Regions from separate parts of the Priestia sp. FW507-14D1A genome, predicted to be linked through region 1. Evidence: predicted binding sites of a transcription regulator. Region 1 holds the regulator's gene; each other region holds the start of a gene.
The links. Region 1 encodes Rex, which represses fermentation and respiration genes when NADH is low (regulators of the CRP and FNR family bind a similar motif). Its sites were predicted from a motif close to TTGTGAAATATTTCACAA; they were not measured.
Positions count from the first base shown of each region.

Region 2: a site for Rex is predicted at 2,807-2,824, ahead of AC3WJG_RS11420 (YvcA-related protein). Genes of this name have one in related genera too.
Region 3: a site for Rex is predicted at 1,668-1,685, ahead of AC3WJG_RS15985 (cytochrome ubiquinol oxidase subunit I). Genes of this name have one in related genera too.

Region 1 covers NZ_JBYSWQ010000020.1:11,745-16,843, forward strand. Annotated here, with positions in the region: gene tatC (twin-arginine translocase subunit TatC) at 1-648, opposite strand, end outside; gene tatA (twin-arginine translocase TatA/TatE family subunit) at 664-849, opposite strand; gene AC3WJG_RS26325 (redox-sensing transcriptional repressor Rex) at 903-1,541, opposite strand; gene AC3WJG_RS26330 (ABC-F family ATP-binding cassette domain-containing protein) at 2,000-3,934, shown strand; gene tsaD (tRNA (adenosine(37)-N6)-threonylcarbamoyltransferase complex transferase subunit TsaD) at 4,190-5,099, opposite strand, start outside.
Region 2 covers NZ_JBYSWQ010000002.1:595,449-600,547, forward strand. Annotated here, with positions in the region: gene AC3WJG_RS11405 (YvcA-related protein) at 1-535, opposite strand, end outside; gene AC3WJG_RS11410 (YvcA-related protein) at 633-1,298, opposite strand; gene AC3WJG_RS11415 (YvcA-related protein) at 1,295-1,993, opposite strand; gene AC3WJG_RS11420 (YvcA-related protein) at 2,099-2,761, opposite strand; gene AC3WJG_RS11425 (hypothetical protein) at 2,868-3,230, opposite strand; gene AC3WJG_RS11430 (DUF6792 domain-containing protein) at 3,231-4,844, opposite strand; gene AC3WJG_RS11435 (YvcA-related protein) at 4,837-5,099, opposite strand, start outside.
Region 3 covers NZ_JBYSWQ010000004.1:59,039-64,137, reverse strand. Annotated here, with positions in the region: gene cydB (cytochrome d ubiquinol oxidase subunit II) at 1-195, opposite strand, end outside; gene AC3WJG_RS15985 (cytochrome ubiquinol oxidase subunit I) at 182-1,588, opposite strand; gene AC3WJG_RS15980 (threonine/serine exporter family protein) at 1,891-2,346, opposite strand; gene AC3WJG_RS15975 (threonine/serine exporter family protein) at 2,361-3,122, opposite strand; gene AC3WJG_RS15970 (LacI family DNA-binding transcriptional regulator) at 3,267-4,277, opposite strand; gene AC3WJG_RS15965 (alpha/beta hydrolase) at 4,373-5,099, opposite strand, start outside.

The DNA.
Region 1 (5,099 bases):
TGTCACCATCATGTGCGAGAGCAATTCTGGTGGTGTAATAAGTGCGGCAATAACTAGCAGTACGAAATAGGCATACTTTCGAATTTGAGATAAAAACATAGGCGTGATAATTCCTAATCGCGTCAAAAACATGACGACAACAGGAAGCTGAAACAACAGCCCAAAAGGCAGTGTGAGCTGCATTAAAAAAGAAAAGTATTCATTAATGCCAATCACTTGGTTTACATTCAGCTCATCAGAAACGCGCGTCATAAAATCGACGACAAATGGAAACAACACAAAATAAGAAAAAGAGACACCGCCGATAAAGAGAAAAATGGAAACAGGAATATATCCAAGCGTTACCTTACGCTCTTTTTCATATAAACCAGGACTAATAAATGCCCAAAGTTGATACAGTGCAACAGGAGCTGCAAGTACACAGCCGATAATAACAGCAAACTGCATATAAATCTTAACTGGATCTGTTAGCCTAAATGCATTCATCGTTAAATTTTTTGCCTCATCAGCATGCTGTAAATAGACAATAACCTTATCCGCTATAAAAAAGCCGCCAATTGTGGCAATCACAAAGAAAAATAAAACAATTAAAATGCGCTTTCGCAGCTCTCCTATATGATCATATATTGACATTTCTTGTTCGGTCATACTATGATCACCCTTTTACTCTTTGTCATCTACTTGACGCTGTTTATCTTTTTCACGATCTTCTGAGGCACCGCTAGCGGCATGCTTAAACTCTCTAAGCGTTTGCCCGACTGATCTTCCTAGCTCCGGTAACCGTTTCGGTCCAAAAATAAGCAGTGCTACAATCGCAATAATAATCCAACTGCCTGCTCCAATCCCCATATTCCCACTCTCCTTATTAATTTAGACTTAAGGAAATCGTAACATAGTCCGCCTTATTCAACAGGATAATTTTTCAAAAAGTAGACGAGCGACTGTAATTCTACAGCAAGATCAATATGATGCAGTCGAATCTCATCCGGTACGTTTAAGCGTGCAGGAGTAAAGTTTAAAATTCCTTTAATTCCGCAACTCACTAAACGATCGGTAATTTGCTGAGCAACAGTGGCTGGAACGGTTAAAATCGCTACTGAGATGTCATCACTCATATAATCTTCCAATTGGTCAAGATGATAGACGGGCACGTCGCCTACTTTTGTACCGACTTTATCTTCTATCACATCAAAAGCGCACTCAATTTTGGTGTTATTATTTTTAATAAAATTATAATTTAAAAAGGCCGTTCCCAGATTCCCTACGCCAATCAGTGCTACTTTCGTTACTTCATCTTGGTCTAACGTTTTACGGAAAAATGTAAGTAAATAATTCACATTGTAGCCGTATCCCTTTTTCCCTAATGCTCCAAAGTAAGAAAAATCCCGGCGAATAGTAGCAGAATCAACTTTCACTGCCTCACTTAACTCCGCTGACGAAACACGCTGTTTACCAGAAGCATGCAAGTTTTTTAAAAAACGATAATAAAGCGGCAATCGTTTAGCCGTTGCTTGTGGTATTTTTAATTGTTCAGTGTTCACGTTGTACCCCCTCAGTTCATGTATGTCATTACTAACATTTTCAAGTCATATTGCATTACCTTTCACAAAGCCTCAACCGCCTTGAGGTAGCGCTTCCAATTCTCTCTCTTTTCTCTTGTTTTATATATACTCCGCTTCACACCCCGACCCCTTTTGTCTATCCAGCACTACTTAAAGTCGGTAGCTAGAACGAAGTAATTAGCTCTTCAAAGGATCCGTTTGTTAGTCATGACGGGTTTTCTACATCCATCATATATAAGTTCAGAGATGCACTTATCTCTTATTTTAACATAGTATCCTGTATAAAATGTGCAGGTAAAATCATTTTATTTCATGAATCAAAACATTCGCTTCATCATTTGTCCTTGTCTCTCTACAAATTACAAACGCTTGTAGGAAGAACTTGTAGTTGAAAATATGTTAAAATACACTATGGATATACTACTAGAGGTGAAAAAATGATTATTCTACAATTGAACGGTATTACAAAATACTATGGGGCAGAACCCATTTTATCGAATATAAAGTTAGAAGTACAATCAAAAGACCGCATTGCCCTAGTGGGACGAAACGGTGCTGGTAAATCAACTTTATTAAAAATTATTGCTGAGCAGCTTTCTTATGACAGCGGAGAAATTATTAAACCTAAAGGTGTTTCCATTGATTATATGGGACAAGATACAGTTCTTGAGTCAACACTCTCCATATGGGAAGAAATGATGACGGTCTTTGCTCCGTTAAAGAAGATGGAAAAAGAATTACGTACGCTTGAAACGAAGATGGGCGATCCAGACATTTTTAATGATTCAGTTCAATACGAAAAACTAACCAAAGAGTACGATCAGCTTCAAGTAACGTTCAAAGATTCAGGCGGCTATCAATATGAAGCGGATACACGATCTATTCTTCACGGTTTCCGTTTCTCAAACTTTGACTATAGCACCCCTATTTCCTCCTTGAGCGGTGGACAAAAAACGCGCTTGGCTCTTGCAAAACTGCTTTTAACAAAGCCAGACTTGCTTATTCTGGATGAGCCTACCAACCACTTAGATATTGAAACTTTAGCATGGCTGGAACAGTTTCTGCAAGGGTATGAAGGAGCTATTTTAATTGTTTCACACGATCGTTACTTCCTTGATAAGGTCGTAAATCAAGTGTATGAAGTCACACAAAAAACAACGGTCAAGTACACGGGCAACTACTCTAAATACCTTGTACAAAAAGCAGAGCGATATGAAAAAGAGTTGCGTCAGTACGAAAAACAGCAAGATGAAGTCGCAAAACTGAATGATTTTATTCAGCGAAACATCGCCCGCGCATCGACTACAAAACGTGCGCAAAGCAGACGTAAGCAGCTCGATCGAATGGAGTTAATAAATCGACCTAACGACGGCGAAAAATCGGCTAGTTTTTCGTTTGAAATTGAGCGTCAAAGCGGAAATGAAGTCTTAAATCTCGAAAACGTGTCTATCGGATATGATGAAAACAAATACGTCGTCCAAGACGCAAACCTTCGGATTAAAAAAGGTGAAAGCCTTGCGTTGGTTGGCCCTAATGGAGTTGGGAAATCTACGTTATTAAAAGGTATTGTGGATAAACTAAGCTTCAAGACTGGAACCATTTCTTTTGGCTCAAACGTAATGGTTGGTTATTACGACCAAGAGCAAGCTAATTTAACGTCTAATAAAACCGTTTTAAATGAGCTTTGGGATGACTACCCATCCAAACCTGAAAAAGAAATTCGTACAGCGCTTGGAAATTTTCTGTTTTCAGGTGATGATGTACTGAAAATCGTTTCGACGCTTAGCGGTGGTGAAAAAGCACGTTTGGCTCTTGCGAAGCTTATGCTTCAAAAAGCTAATTTCTTAATTTTAGATGAACCTACTAACCATCTTGATTTAGATAGTAAACAAGTACTCGAGAATGCGTTAATTGATTACCCAGGGACTCTATTATTTGTTTCACATGACCGTTATTTTATTAATCGTATTGCAAACAAAATAGCAGAGCTATCTCCTGAAGGGGTAGAAGAATTTCTTGGAGATTATGACTATTATGTAGAAAAGAAAGCAGAAATAGAGGAAATCAAAGAATTAGAAAATATAAAAGCAAACGAAGAACGCACGGTAAAAGTAGATAAACAGTCCTATAAACAAGATAAAGAACAAAAGAAATTGATGAGGCAGCGAACGCGCCGCATTGAAGAAATTGAAACTGAAGTAAACAAATTAGAAGCCGCACAAGCGGAGAATGAAGAACTTCTTTGTGACCCTGAAATTTATCAAAACCACGAAGAAGTATCAAGATTAAACGGTGAAAACGAAAAAATTGCTTCACAGTTATCCACATTAATGGAAGAGTGGGAAAAATTACAGCTTCTTCTAGAAGAATAGTCTATATTTTTTCGTATTTATTCATCCTATTTACTTGTTCGTGCGCTTTAGAACAAGCTTTATCCACTCTGTGAATAAATAGTGGATATCTGTCTGATTTTCATAATTAAAACTTGTTGATAACAGGTCCGTGTACTGAGTACACGGACTTTTCCACATAATTATCCACAGTCAATTCTAAATTTATTGAATATTGTTGATAAATTATTTTTATCCACAAAAAAAGACGAATGAGAACTAAATCTCATTCGTCTCTTACTCTTCCAAGTCTAAACCGGGGTTTGCGTTTAATGACATATCTGAGCGTTTTCCTTGAGCAAATCGTACACTTGCTGCTGCTCCAATCATTGCAGCATTATCCGTGCATAGAGATAGCGGCGGGATAATAAGTTCAATGTTTGATAATGGTGCAAATGCCTCTTCTAGCGCTGCTCTAAGTCCTTTATTAGCAGCAACTCCTCCTGCTACTAACACTTGCTTAACGTTATATTCCTTTGCAGCTTTAACGGTTTTAGTTACTAACACATCAATAACACTCGCTTGAAAGCTAGCAGCAAGCGTTTGTGGAAGAATTTCTTCACCTTTTTGCTTCGCGTTGTGGACAGTGTTAATAACTGCTGATTTTAACCCACTGAAACTAAAATCATAGGATCCTTCTTCTAGCCAAGCACGCGGTAAATCAATTAATGGCTCTCCTTCATGTGCAAGGCGGTCAATATGTGGTCCGCCTGGATATGGAAGGTTTAACGTGCGGGCTACTTTATCGTAGGCTTCTCCTGCTGCATCATCTCTCGTTTCACCAATCACTTTAAACTGACCGTGACTTTCCATGTATACAAGCTCCGTATGCCCTCCAGATACAACTAACGATAAAAGCGGGAATTCTAATTTTTTGATTAGCTGGTTTGCATAAATATGTCCTGCAATATGATGAACACCAATTAATGGCTTTTGATGTGCAAATGCTAGCGCTTTGGCTGCATTTACGCCAATAAGAAGTGCTCCCACAAGCCCTGGTCCTTCCGTTACAGCTATTGCATCAATATCTGCAAACGTCAAGTTCGCTTGATTTAAAGTTTCTTCAACTACCACCGTAATTTGTTCCACATGATGACGAGATGCAATCTCAGGTACGACACCGCCAAATCGTTTATGACTTTCTATT
Region 2 (5,099 bases), on a different contig from region 1:
CCAAGTATGTATTAGGAATATGTTTCTTCTTATCTACTATTACACGCTTTTCTGTTCCTTTGAAATAAATATAAGCTGATTGGTAGTAAATCCTCGTCTGTGAGTTTTCAATCTTATTAGGAACACTTAATCCAAATCTTCTCTTAAATAAAGCCTCAACGTGAATACTCTCATCTGCAGGATTACTGGTTAAAAACTCAGTTTTTATATAGTTCGCTTGTGTTTTACCTTCAACTTCTTCATTGTAAACAGCCCACCAGCTCTCGTAAGAATTATTATTGATAGCATAATCCTCTCTCTTTTTATGCAAAACTTGATACTCTTCTGGAAACCACATCGTATACTGCCCTGTCTTTGACTCAAACTCATAAAACCCGTCGTCTACTTTTTTATCTTTATTCAAGAACTTACGAGTAAAATGGTCATCAAAAGCTGGGGCATTGGGGTAACGTTCTTCATTTATCAGCCATATTCCACCTATTAGAATAGATGACCCTACGATTGCTGCAATGATAGTCTTTTTACGTTTTTTCATCACTCCACACATCCTTTATTTCCATTGCTAGTACAAACTTTAAAATTAAGAAATTTTCTTCAGCTATTGTTTAAAACAGAATGAGTAGACCTTGTTTTTATTCTATTTTAAAGGTAATACTCTTTAATATCTTTATAATCCATTCCTCACGTTCTTCTGCTGATTTTTCAGAAAGTTGTTCTGTACTATCAAAATAAAATTCGATTACCTGCTCAGAGTTTTTATCCGCAATATAGCCTGCATATGTACTTGGCGTACGTTTATTAAAATCCGTAATTACTCTTTTATCTGTGCCTTTAAAATAGATATACGCGCTATCGTAATAAATTTTTGTTGTATCTGTCTGTAATTTTTGAGGATCATTAATATGAAAACGGTTTTTAAATAAGCCCTCTACATATATCTTTTCTTTATTAGTTTTTTTCTCAGACAGCTCAATATCAATATATCCTTTATATCCATCGTGGCTATTGTTAGCAGCTTTCAAGAATTCATAATATGTATAGTCTTTAACATAATCCGAAGCATCCTTATGTATGATTTGATACTCCTCTGGAAACCACATCGTATACTGTCCTGTCTTTGACTCAAACTCATAAAACCCGTCGTCCACTTTTTTATCTTTGTTCAAGAACTTACGCGTGAAGTGATTATTAAAAGCCGGAACATTTGGATAGCGTCTTTCATTTATTATCCATACCCCGCCTATTAAAATAGTTACTCCTATAATGAGTGCAATGATAGTCTTAGTATGCTTTTTCATCTTCTGGCATCTCCGTTATTTTCTGCTCTAAAATGGATACTCTTTAACATATTTAAAACCCATGTATTCTTTTCCAAGTTACTATCTTCTATAAAATCTCCAACCTGATCCATTGATAATTGAATGACCTTTGTCGATTCCTTATCAGCCACATAAGCTACGTATGTATTTGGGACATGTTCTTTACTGTCATTTATCACATGCTTCTCGGGCCCTTTAAAATAAATGTAAGCAGATTGATAGTAAATTCTAGTATTAGAAGTTTCTATTACCTTTGGTTCACTTACATTAAAACGATTCTTCATAAGACTTTCTACGCTAAAAGATTCATCTCCTGGATCTCTTCCTTCTGAAAATTTTAAACTGATAGAATTAATTTGATGTTCCTTTTTATGCTCTTTGGTATAAGCTGCTACCCATCTTTCGTACATTTTTCCACTTACGACATAATCTTCATCATTTTCATGTATTAATCGATACTCCTCTGGAAACCACATCGCATACTGTCCAGTCTTCGACTTAAACTCATAAAACCCATCGTCTACTTTTTTATCTTTATTCAAAAACTCACGAGTGAAATGATCTTTAAAAGCTGGAACATTTGGGTAGCGGCTTTCATTTATGATCCATATTCCGCCTATTAAAATAGTTGCCCCTGTAATTACTACGATAATAGTCTTTGTATGCTGTTTCATAGCTGCACACCCTTCTTCATTATTTGAAACAAACTTCTTTTCCTATTATTAAATAGTTTTTACCGAATACTATTACCCGAAATTGCTTCGTGATGTATAGCTAACTTAACCGTAAAATTGAACACTTCTTAAGATTTTCATTAACCATTTTCTCTGTTTCTCTTCCTCAAATTGTTTATTTTTAAATCCGCTCGTTTCAAAAGAAAATTCAATTACTTTGTTAGAAGCTTTATCTATAATATATGCATAAAAGCTATTGGGTTCTTGCTTAATATCTTCTACTACTTGATTCTTTTCATTTATCTCAAAATGAGCACTTGAAAAATAAATTTCAGTTTTACCTGTTTTAATAAGCTTTGGCTGTTCAGAAATTAAATGATCTTTAAAAAAGCTTTCAAGATAATCTTGGTAATTTCCCTTGTGATCTTTAGCCATCCTGACATATATAGCTCCTCTATACTCTTTGGTTTCACTTGTTGAGGGAACAGCTTCCCATTGTTCAAAATCTTTATTATCTTTAGCGTAATCACCATTTTCACTCAGTAATGTATACTCCTCCGGAAACCACATCGTATACTGCCCTGTCTTGGACTCAAACTCATAAAAACCATCATCTACTTTTTTATCTTTGTTTAAGAATTCACGCGTAAAGTGATCATCAAAAGCAGGGACGTTTGGGTAGCGGCTTTCGTTTATCAGCCATATTCCTCCTATTAAAATAGCAACTCCTATAATGATTGCGGAAAGGGTCTTCGTACGTTTTTTCATTGTCCTACACTCCCTTTATTACTCTTTTGAAATAAATAGGACTTAATGTAAATTGTTCAACATATAAAAATCCCTCAGACCACTGTCTGAGGAATAGCAGTATCCCTTATGTTAATTCACTTTCATCCATTGATTCTTTATATCGAATTTCGTACTCTCTCTTATTCATATCTTTAACAGAATGCATAAAACTCATAATATGCTGAAATGCTCCAGTATCATACTGCTGAGCTCGTAGCGTATATCCCCGCTCAGCTGCTTCTAATTTACTTTTAACCGCATCCGCAAACTCACCCGTTTGGTTTTCTAAATAGCTTTTAGCATGCCAAAGCTTTTCATTCACTTCTTGATCCTTCTTGATTAACTCTTTAATCCTTTTTGCCTGCTCATCCTTGAAGTCATCACCATCAAATTGGAACGTGTATTTACCACTCGTTGTTCCTGTGTGTGTAAAATCGAAATCAAACAATTAAATCCCCCCTACTACTTCTTTCATGCTTTTAATATCTGAAGCTACCGATTCGTCTGCTTCCATCATCTTCTCGAAATTTTGAAAGAACGCTTCAAGAAACTTTTGATAGTATGTAACTTCCTCTTGAATAGAAGAAATAATCTCTTCAACAGGGGTAAATACACTATCGTCTAGCGGGTCAAACGTTTTATCAAACGTCACTTTTTCAGCCACACGCTTTTGTCCAAACCATGCGAGAGTAGCGCCGTCTTTATCTGCCTTTTCCATAAATGACTGGGGAGAAGCTTCTTCTCTGGATATTTTCATTTTTAACTTTTTCTTCTTAGCTTCGAAGACTTCGTTAATTTCACTATGTAAATACTGCTTTAGTGTATTTAAGTTTGCTTCTTTGTCTTTAATAGCATTAGCACAGTAATAAACAAACTTCTTCATTTGTTCATAATCTAGCAAGATTTCTTCCTGAGATCCTGAATCAAAAACCTGATAATATGTCTTCATAGCATTAGCTTCTGTGCATTTGACAACATAATTAATTCCGTGGAGTTTTGCTTGTTTACTTTGAGATATTCCTTTAATAAGCTGAAATGTTGCTCCAGGGCTAGTAAATGTATTTACCATTGCTGCTGCACCTACTCCTATACCTGCTTTAATCTCTCCAAAATGAAGAAAAGGATATCTTTTTACACTCTCAAGATATTGATCACGTGTTTCTGGCAGGTTAAGCAACGTTTCTTGTTTCACATGACCATTAACAAAGCCTAAGCCACCTAGTATCGTTTTTACTCCAAGATTATAGCGAAATTGGTCTATCATATACACTGGGTTCCATTTTGCTTCTGTCTGAAAAGGATATTTCCCAATGTTAATCATTTCTTCTGTATCTAAATCTCCAAGCATCGTCACTTTGTTACCTGCATACCAGCTGCCAGGAAACGATTGTGCATGCATTGGTTCACCTTTCACCCAAGTATGGCTGATAGCAGCTTTTTGTCTCTCATAGTAGATGTTGGCTAGTTCTGTTAGCCTTTTAGCAGATATTTTATTTTCTCTGCCTACTTGATGCTCCACGTACCTTGCAAAGGTCTGATCAAGCTCCACTAGTTGCTTTACATTAACAGGTGCATCATTTAGGCCCCTTACACCTGTAAAATTCTTCGTTATCAAGCTCAATGTTACTATAAGGTGGCCTCCCAAAGAATGCCCATCGCCATATCTTTTTACTTTCACATTGGAGCCTTTTAAATTTGCCTCTACTTTTTTATACATCTTTACTGCATCGTTAATCTGTGCATTATTTTTTCCAGCTCCAACACCTAAAGCATCATAAACAACATCTCCAAAGTCCTTAGACGGCTCAGTGCCTCTAAAAATATAATAGACTTCGTTAATATTTCTTTGTTTATCATAAAAATGAATAGCAGCTCCGTCAAATCCAGACTTTTTTCCAATCCCCATCTCTGAGCTACTGTAAATTTCAAAATTAGGAATTTCTCTCCCTGTATGTTTTTTGTATATCTCTTTAATTTCTTTTTCTTTATTAGATAAGTTTTTATATTCAAGTTGAGTTATTTTATTTCTTAAACTATCATCTAAAATGCATTTATCATTCATGCTTCTTTCCCTCTTTAAAATGAATACTATTCAGTACTTTTACAAACCAATCTTTTTTGTCAGATTCCCTACCAACTTGATTATTTAGGCTGTCATCGAACCATAATTCTATTACTTTACTAGACTTCTTATCTGCTACGTATGCTATATATGTATTAGGAGCATGTTTATTTTTATCATAGATAACATGTTCTTCTGTTCCCTTAAAATAAAGATATCCTGTATCAAAGTATATACGTGTATTAGCTGTTTCCC
Region 3 (5,099 bases), on a different contig from region 1:
GATTGCTGAAATTAGCCAAACTTCATTTGCATCCCAAAAAGGACCGATTGTATTAATAAAAGCTCGTCGCTCTAAGTCGTTTCTTCCTAAAAAACGAGACACCATTCCAATACCAAAATCAAAGCCTTCTAAAAAGATAAAACCAACAAACAGAATGGATACTAGTAAATACCAGAATTCATTAAGAGAAAACATTGTATCCCTCCTTTGTAAACGGATCAGTTGATACTACTTTTGTATGTGCTTCGTGATCGTGATCTGGACCTTTTTTAATTTCTTTAACGAACAAGAACACCATAATCACAGCTAAAATTAAATAAAAGAATGAAAACGAGATAATAGAAAACAGCAATTCACCTGCTGTTACACCAGGAGACACGGCATCTTCCGTTTTCATATAGCCAAATACAACCCAAGGCTGGCGGCCAATCTCTGTCATAATCCAACCTGCTGAGCTTCCAAGGAACGGAAAGGCAATGGCAATCGTCATAATACGTAAAAATAGTTTGCTCTCCTGAAGTTTTTTACGAGAAAGCAAGTACGTGCCCCAAATGCCTAATGCACATAATACGCCACCTAGACCAGCCATAATGCGGAAACTCCAAAATGTTGTCCGAACGGGTGGAATATAATTTCCTGCTCCATATTTAGCCGTATACTGCTCCTGCAGCTCGTTCATCCCAGGAACGGAACCTGAAAATTTCCCGTATGATAAGAAGCTTAATAAATAAGGTATTTTGATTTCTCCCGTATTTTTCTTTTCATCGGGGTGAATATTTGCTGTTACCGTCCAAGCGCCTGGACTTCCGCTGTTTTCCCATAATCCTTCACTTGCGGCCATTTTCATGGGCTGTGTTTTAACTAAGTATCCAGCCTGTTCATGACCAGATAACGCAATTCCTACACCTGAAACTAACCCTACAATAATGGCAACTTGAAATGATTTTTTGGCAAAAGCCAAATGTTTTTTCTTCAAGAGCATAATGGCACTGACACCCGTGATAAAAAAGGCGCCTGTTGCAAACGAACCTAAAATGGTATGAGGGAATTCAACCCACAGCTGACCGTTTGTTAACAATTTAAAGAAGTCATTCATTTCTAAACGGCCATTATTTAGCTCCATTCCAACCGGATGCTGCATAAAAGAATTAGCCGTTAAAATAAAGAACGCCGAAAAAATAGTACCTAGACTAACAAGCCAAATACATAGACAGTGCAGCCATTTAGGCAAACGATCCCACCCGAAAATCCACAGTCCAAGGAAAGTGGACTCCATAAAAAACGCGAGCAGTGCTTCAATAGCAAGCGGCGCACCGAATACATCTCCTACAAACCTTGAGTACTCTGACCAGTTCATGCCAAACTGAAATTCTTGTAAAATACCTGTTACGACTCCGACAGCAAAGTTAATCAGGAATAAGTGCCCCCAAAACTTTGCCATCTTTTTATACTGTTCATCTTTTTTTACTACGTACATCGTTTCCATGATCGCTACTAAAAAGACAAGACCGATAGATAGCGGTACAAAGATAAAATGAAACAGCGTCGTTGATGCAAATTGAATACGCGATAGTATAACTGTATCCATCTTCTTTCTCCTTTCATATATAAGAACATTCATCATTTCCATAGATACTTTGCTCATTTCTGAGTATCTTTTACTTACATTGTGAAACATTGAGCATAATAATTCGAGAGATATGCTCAGTGTTTCACATACATATGTAATATCTCTCTTTCTATTTACATAGTATAGTCTATTTTTTTAGCTGTGCACGTACATTTTTTGAACGTTTTTAGACTAAAACGTGACTTTCTTGTGACAAAAAAAGTGAAGGTTCTCTTTATTTTTTTCATAAAAAAAGCACGCTCTGATTTGAGCTTGCTTCTCTACGGTCGATATTTTGCTTTGGCATTTAATTTAGACTGACGAATGATTTGGTTGATGACTTCAGAAAACACAATACCAATGGCAATTGAACCTGAAATCATAAAGGCTTTCGCTGCAAGACTAATCGCTTCATTATAATTATTTTCTACAAAGTTACGCATGGCATCGTATGCTGTTCCTCCTGGAACTAGCGGAATAATACCTGCTACGGTGAAAATAATGATCGGCGTTCGGTAAATTTTTGCGTAAATTTGACTAATAATAGCAATAAAGAAGGCCGATGCAACTGTGCTTGGAATTTCATCTACGCCATAGAACGTTAGCAAATAGTAAATGAGCCAGCCAATCATTCCGACAAAGCCACTTTTTAATAATGATTCACGTGGAACATTAAAAATGATCCCAAACGCTGCTGAAGCAATAAAACTTGTAATTATCTGCTCTACGATATGCATATGATGCCTCCCTTCTATAGAAGCGTAAATACAATGGCAATACCTGCACCAATAGCGAATGCCGTCAGAAACGCTTCTGCTCCTTTTGATAATCCAGACAGTAAATGTCCCGCCATTAAATCTCGCACTGCATTGGTAATGGATAAGCCAGGAACGAGAGGCATAACGGATCCAATAATAATTTTATCAATTTGCGTGCCTAGTCCTGAAGCGACTAAGAGAGCTGATAAAAGTCCAATAACTAACGAAGCGGTAAACTCAGCAAAAAAGCGAATCGGAATAAGACGGTGGAAATACACCACGGTTAAAAATCCGAGACCTCCTGAAAACATAGCTGGAATAAAGTCCGTCCATAAACCTTGAAACATGATTAAAAAGCATCCGCTAGAAATGGATGCAGCTGCAAGTTGAACCCATAGTGGAAAAGCTACGTTCGTTGCTTCAATTTCTTGTAGCATTTCATACGCTTCCTCCAAGGAGATGTTTCCTTGACTGATTGTTCTTGAGACGCTATTTACCATGGTTACTTTTTTTAAATCCGTCGTTCGTTCGGAAATACGAATTAACTTCGTTTTCGTCGGTTCTTTCGTTTCAAGTGAAAACATAATCCCTGTTGGCGTCACATAGCTGTGGGATTTTTTTATACCGTAAGACGCTGCAATCCGCATCATTGTGTCTTCTACTCGATACGTTTCTGCTCCACTTTCTAACATAATTTTACCTGCTAGTAAGCTAACGTCCATAATTTCATATTTATCTAATTTTTGTTGTGTCATCAAATCGCTCCAAACATATTAAAGCTTGGTTTTTTCCCCTACAGCATACAGTGTATAAGAAAGAGGGAAGTGGACGCAATGGTTAATGCAAAAAAGTGTGGACTTTTTGTCTCACACTTTCAGGAATAGTATATACATTCCTTATCAATTCATACGTTTTGTGGTCTCACGCTCTACTAATACAGGTGCCATTTTATACTGTATCTGATCTATTTCTTGCTGATCATGAATTTGCTGAAGTAAGAGGTTTACTGCTTTTTCAGCCATTTTTTCCATCGGTTGACGGATAGTTGTTAGTGGAGGATGCGCTTCACTAGCTTCTGTAATATCATCAAACCCTATAACAGACAAATCTGCTGGAACGTGAAGCCCGTTTTGCCACGCACAGTGTATCACTTTCAGAGCGATGTAATCCGTAGCACAAATAAGCGCAGTTGGAGGCTCTGGATGATGAGCTAGCTCATTTATAAACTGATATAGTTCATCTGAGTTATTCATATCTTCTTTCACAAACTTTGCGTTTGCTGACGGTACATACTGATAAAAAAGAGACAGACGGTGCTCGACTCCGCTTACAGCTTTTCCAACGAACCCTATATTCTTATGACCAAGGTCCGTTAAGTGAGCAACAGCTAACTGCATTCCCACCGCATCATCTACATGTACAATCGGCCAAAGTGCAGAAGAGGCGTCTCCTGTAAGAGAAACGTAAGGCGTTTGATATTGTTTTAATACATCTACAAACGGATGCTGAGCAGCTACATAGTCTAATAAAATGACCCCATCAAACCAATGGTTCATCATAACATTTAATTGACGCTCAGCCGTTGTTTCTTCGTAATCCGTGTGTCCAATAAGGACGTCCATCCCTCGACTTTGGACTTGTTGCTGTACCTTTTTTAATAGTTCAATTAGAAACGGATCTTTTAAATCTCTAATCAATATCCCGATAATCCCTGTTTTTTGGGCCCGAAGAGCTGCCGCAAATGGATTCGTCTGATACCCTAAATGAGCTGCTGCTTTTAGTACTTTTTGTTTAGTTGTTTCACTAATTTTAATTTTACCCTCTTTATTATTGAAGATTCTTGATACCGTAGCTAATGAAACACCCGCTTCTTTTGCTACTTCTGTAATCGTGACTTTTTTTCTCCCCATTCGTACCGACTCCCATTTCCTTTTAGTCTATCGACCAAGTAAACATTTTTCTTTATTATACTACTAGAAGCCGGCACCACTGAAAACTACCTTCCCTACTTTTCACTAAACAGCCACTTTAACACATCTTGAATTTTTTGATCCCAATATGCCCAGTCGTGACTTCCTTTTTCTTCTTCATATGTAAAACAAATAGGCTCTTGCTTACAGCGCTCGGAAAAACGTTTATTTTCCTGATATAAAAAATCTTCCGTTCCACAGCATTGATAAATACGCGGGGTCACTTCTCCATAGCGCCGGCGATTTTCAAGCAGCCAGAAAAGATCATCCTCAGGTCTAATAACAGGCGGCATGCCAAAAATCAAAGGATAATCTAAAAACTGCACTTCTCCACGTCCTCCAAGCCCTTCAACGTCCATCACTCCTGATAAACTGGCAGCTGCAGAAAATTGATGCGGTTTGCGAAACGCCCATTTTAAAGCGCCGTACCCTCCCATAGAAAGGCCAGCTACAAAATTATCTTCTCTTTTTTCCGATAACGGAAAGAATGATCTAGCCAATTGAGGAAGTTCTTCTGTTACGAACGTCCAATACTTCTTTCCATAAGCCATATCTCTATAAAAGCTGCGATCTACATTTGGCATTACAACTGCAAGTCCTAATTCTGATGCGTAGCGTTCAATCGAAGTTCTTCTCATCCATATCGTATGATCATCAGAAAGACCGTGTAATAAATAGAGCGTAGGGTGTTTCTCACTTCTTGTATTGGTTTGTAAACCAATTTGAGATTTTGTTTGCTGCGGTATCAAAACGTTCATTGAG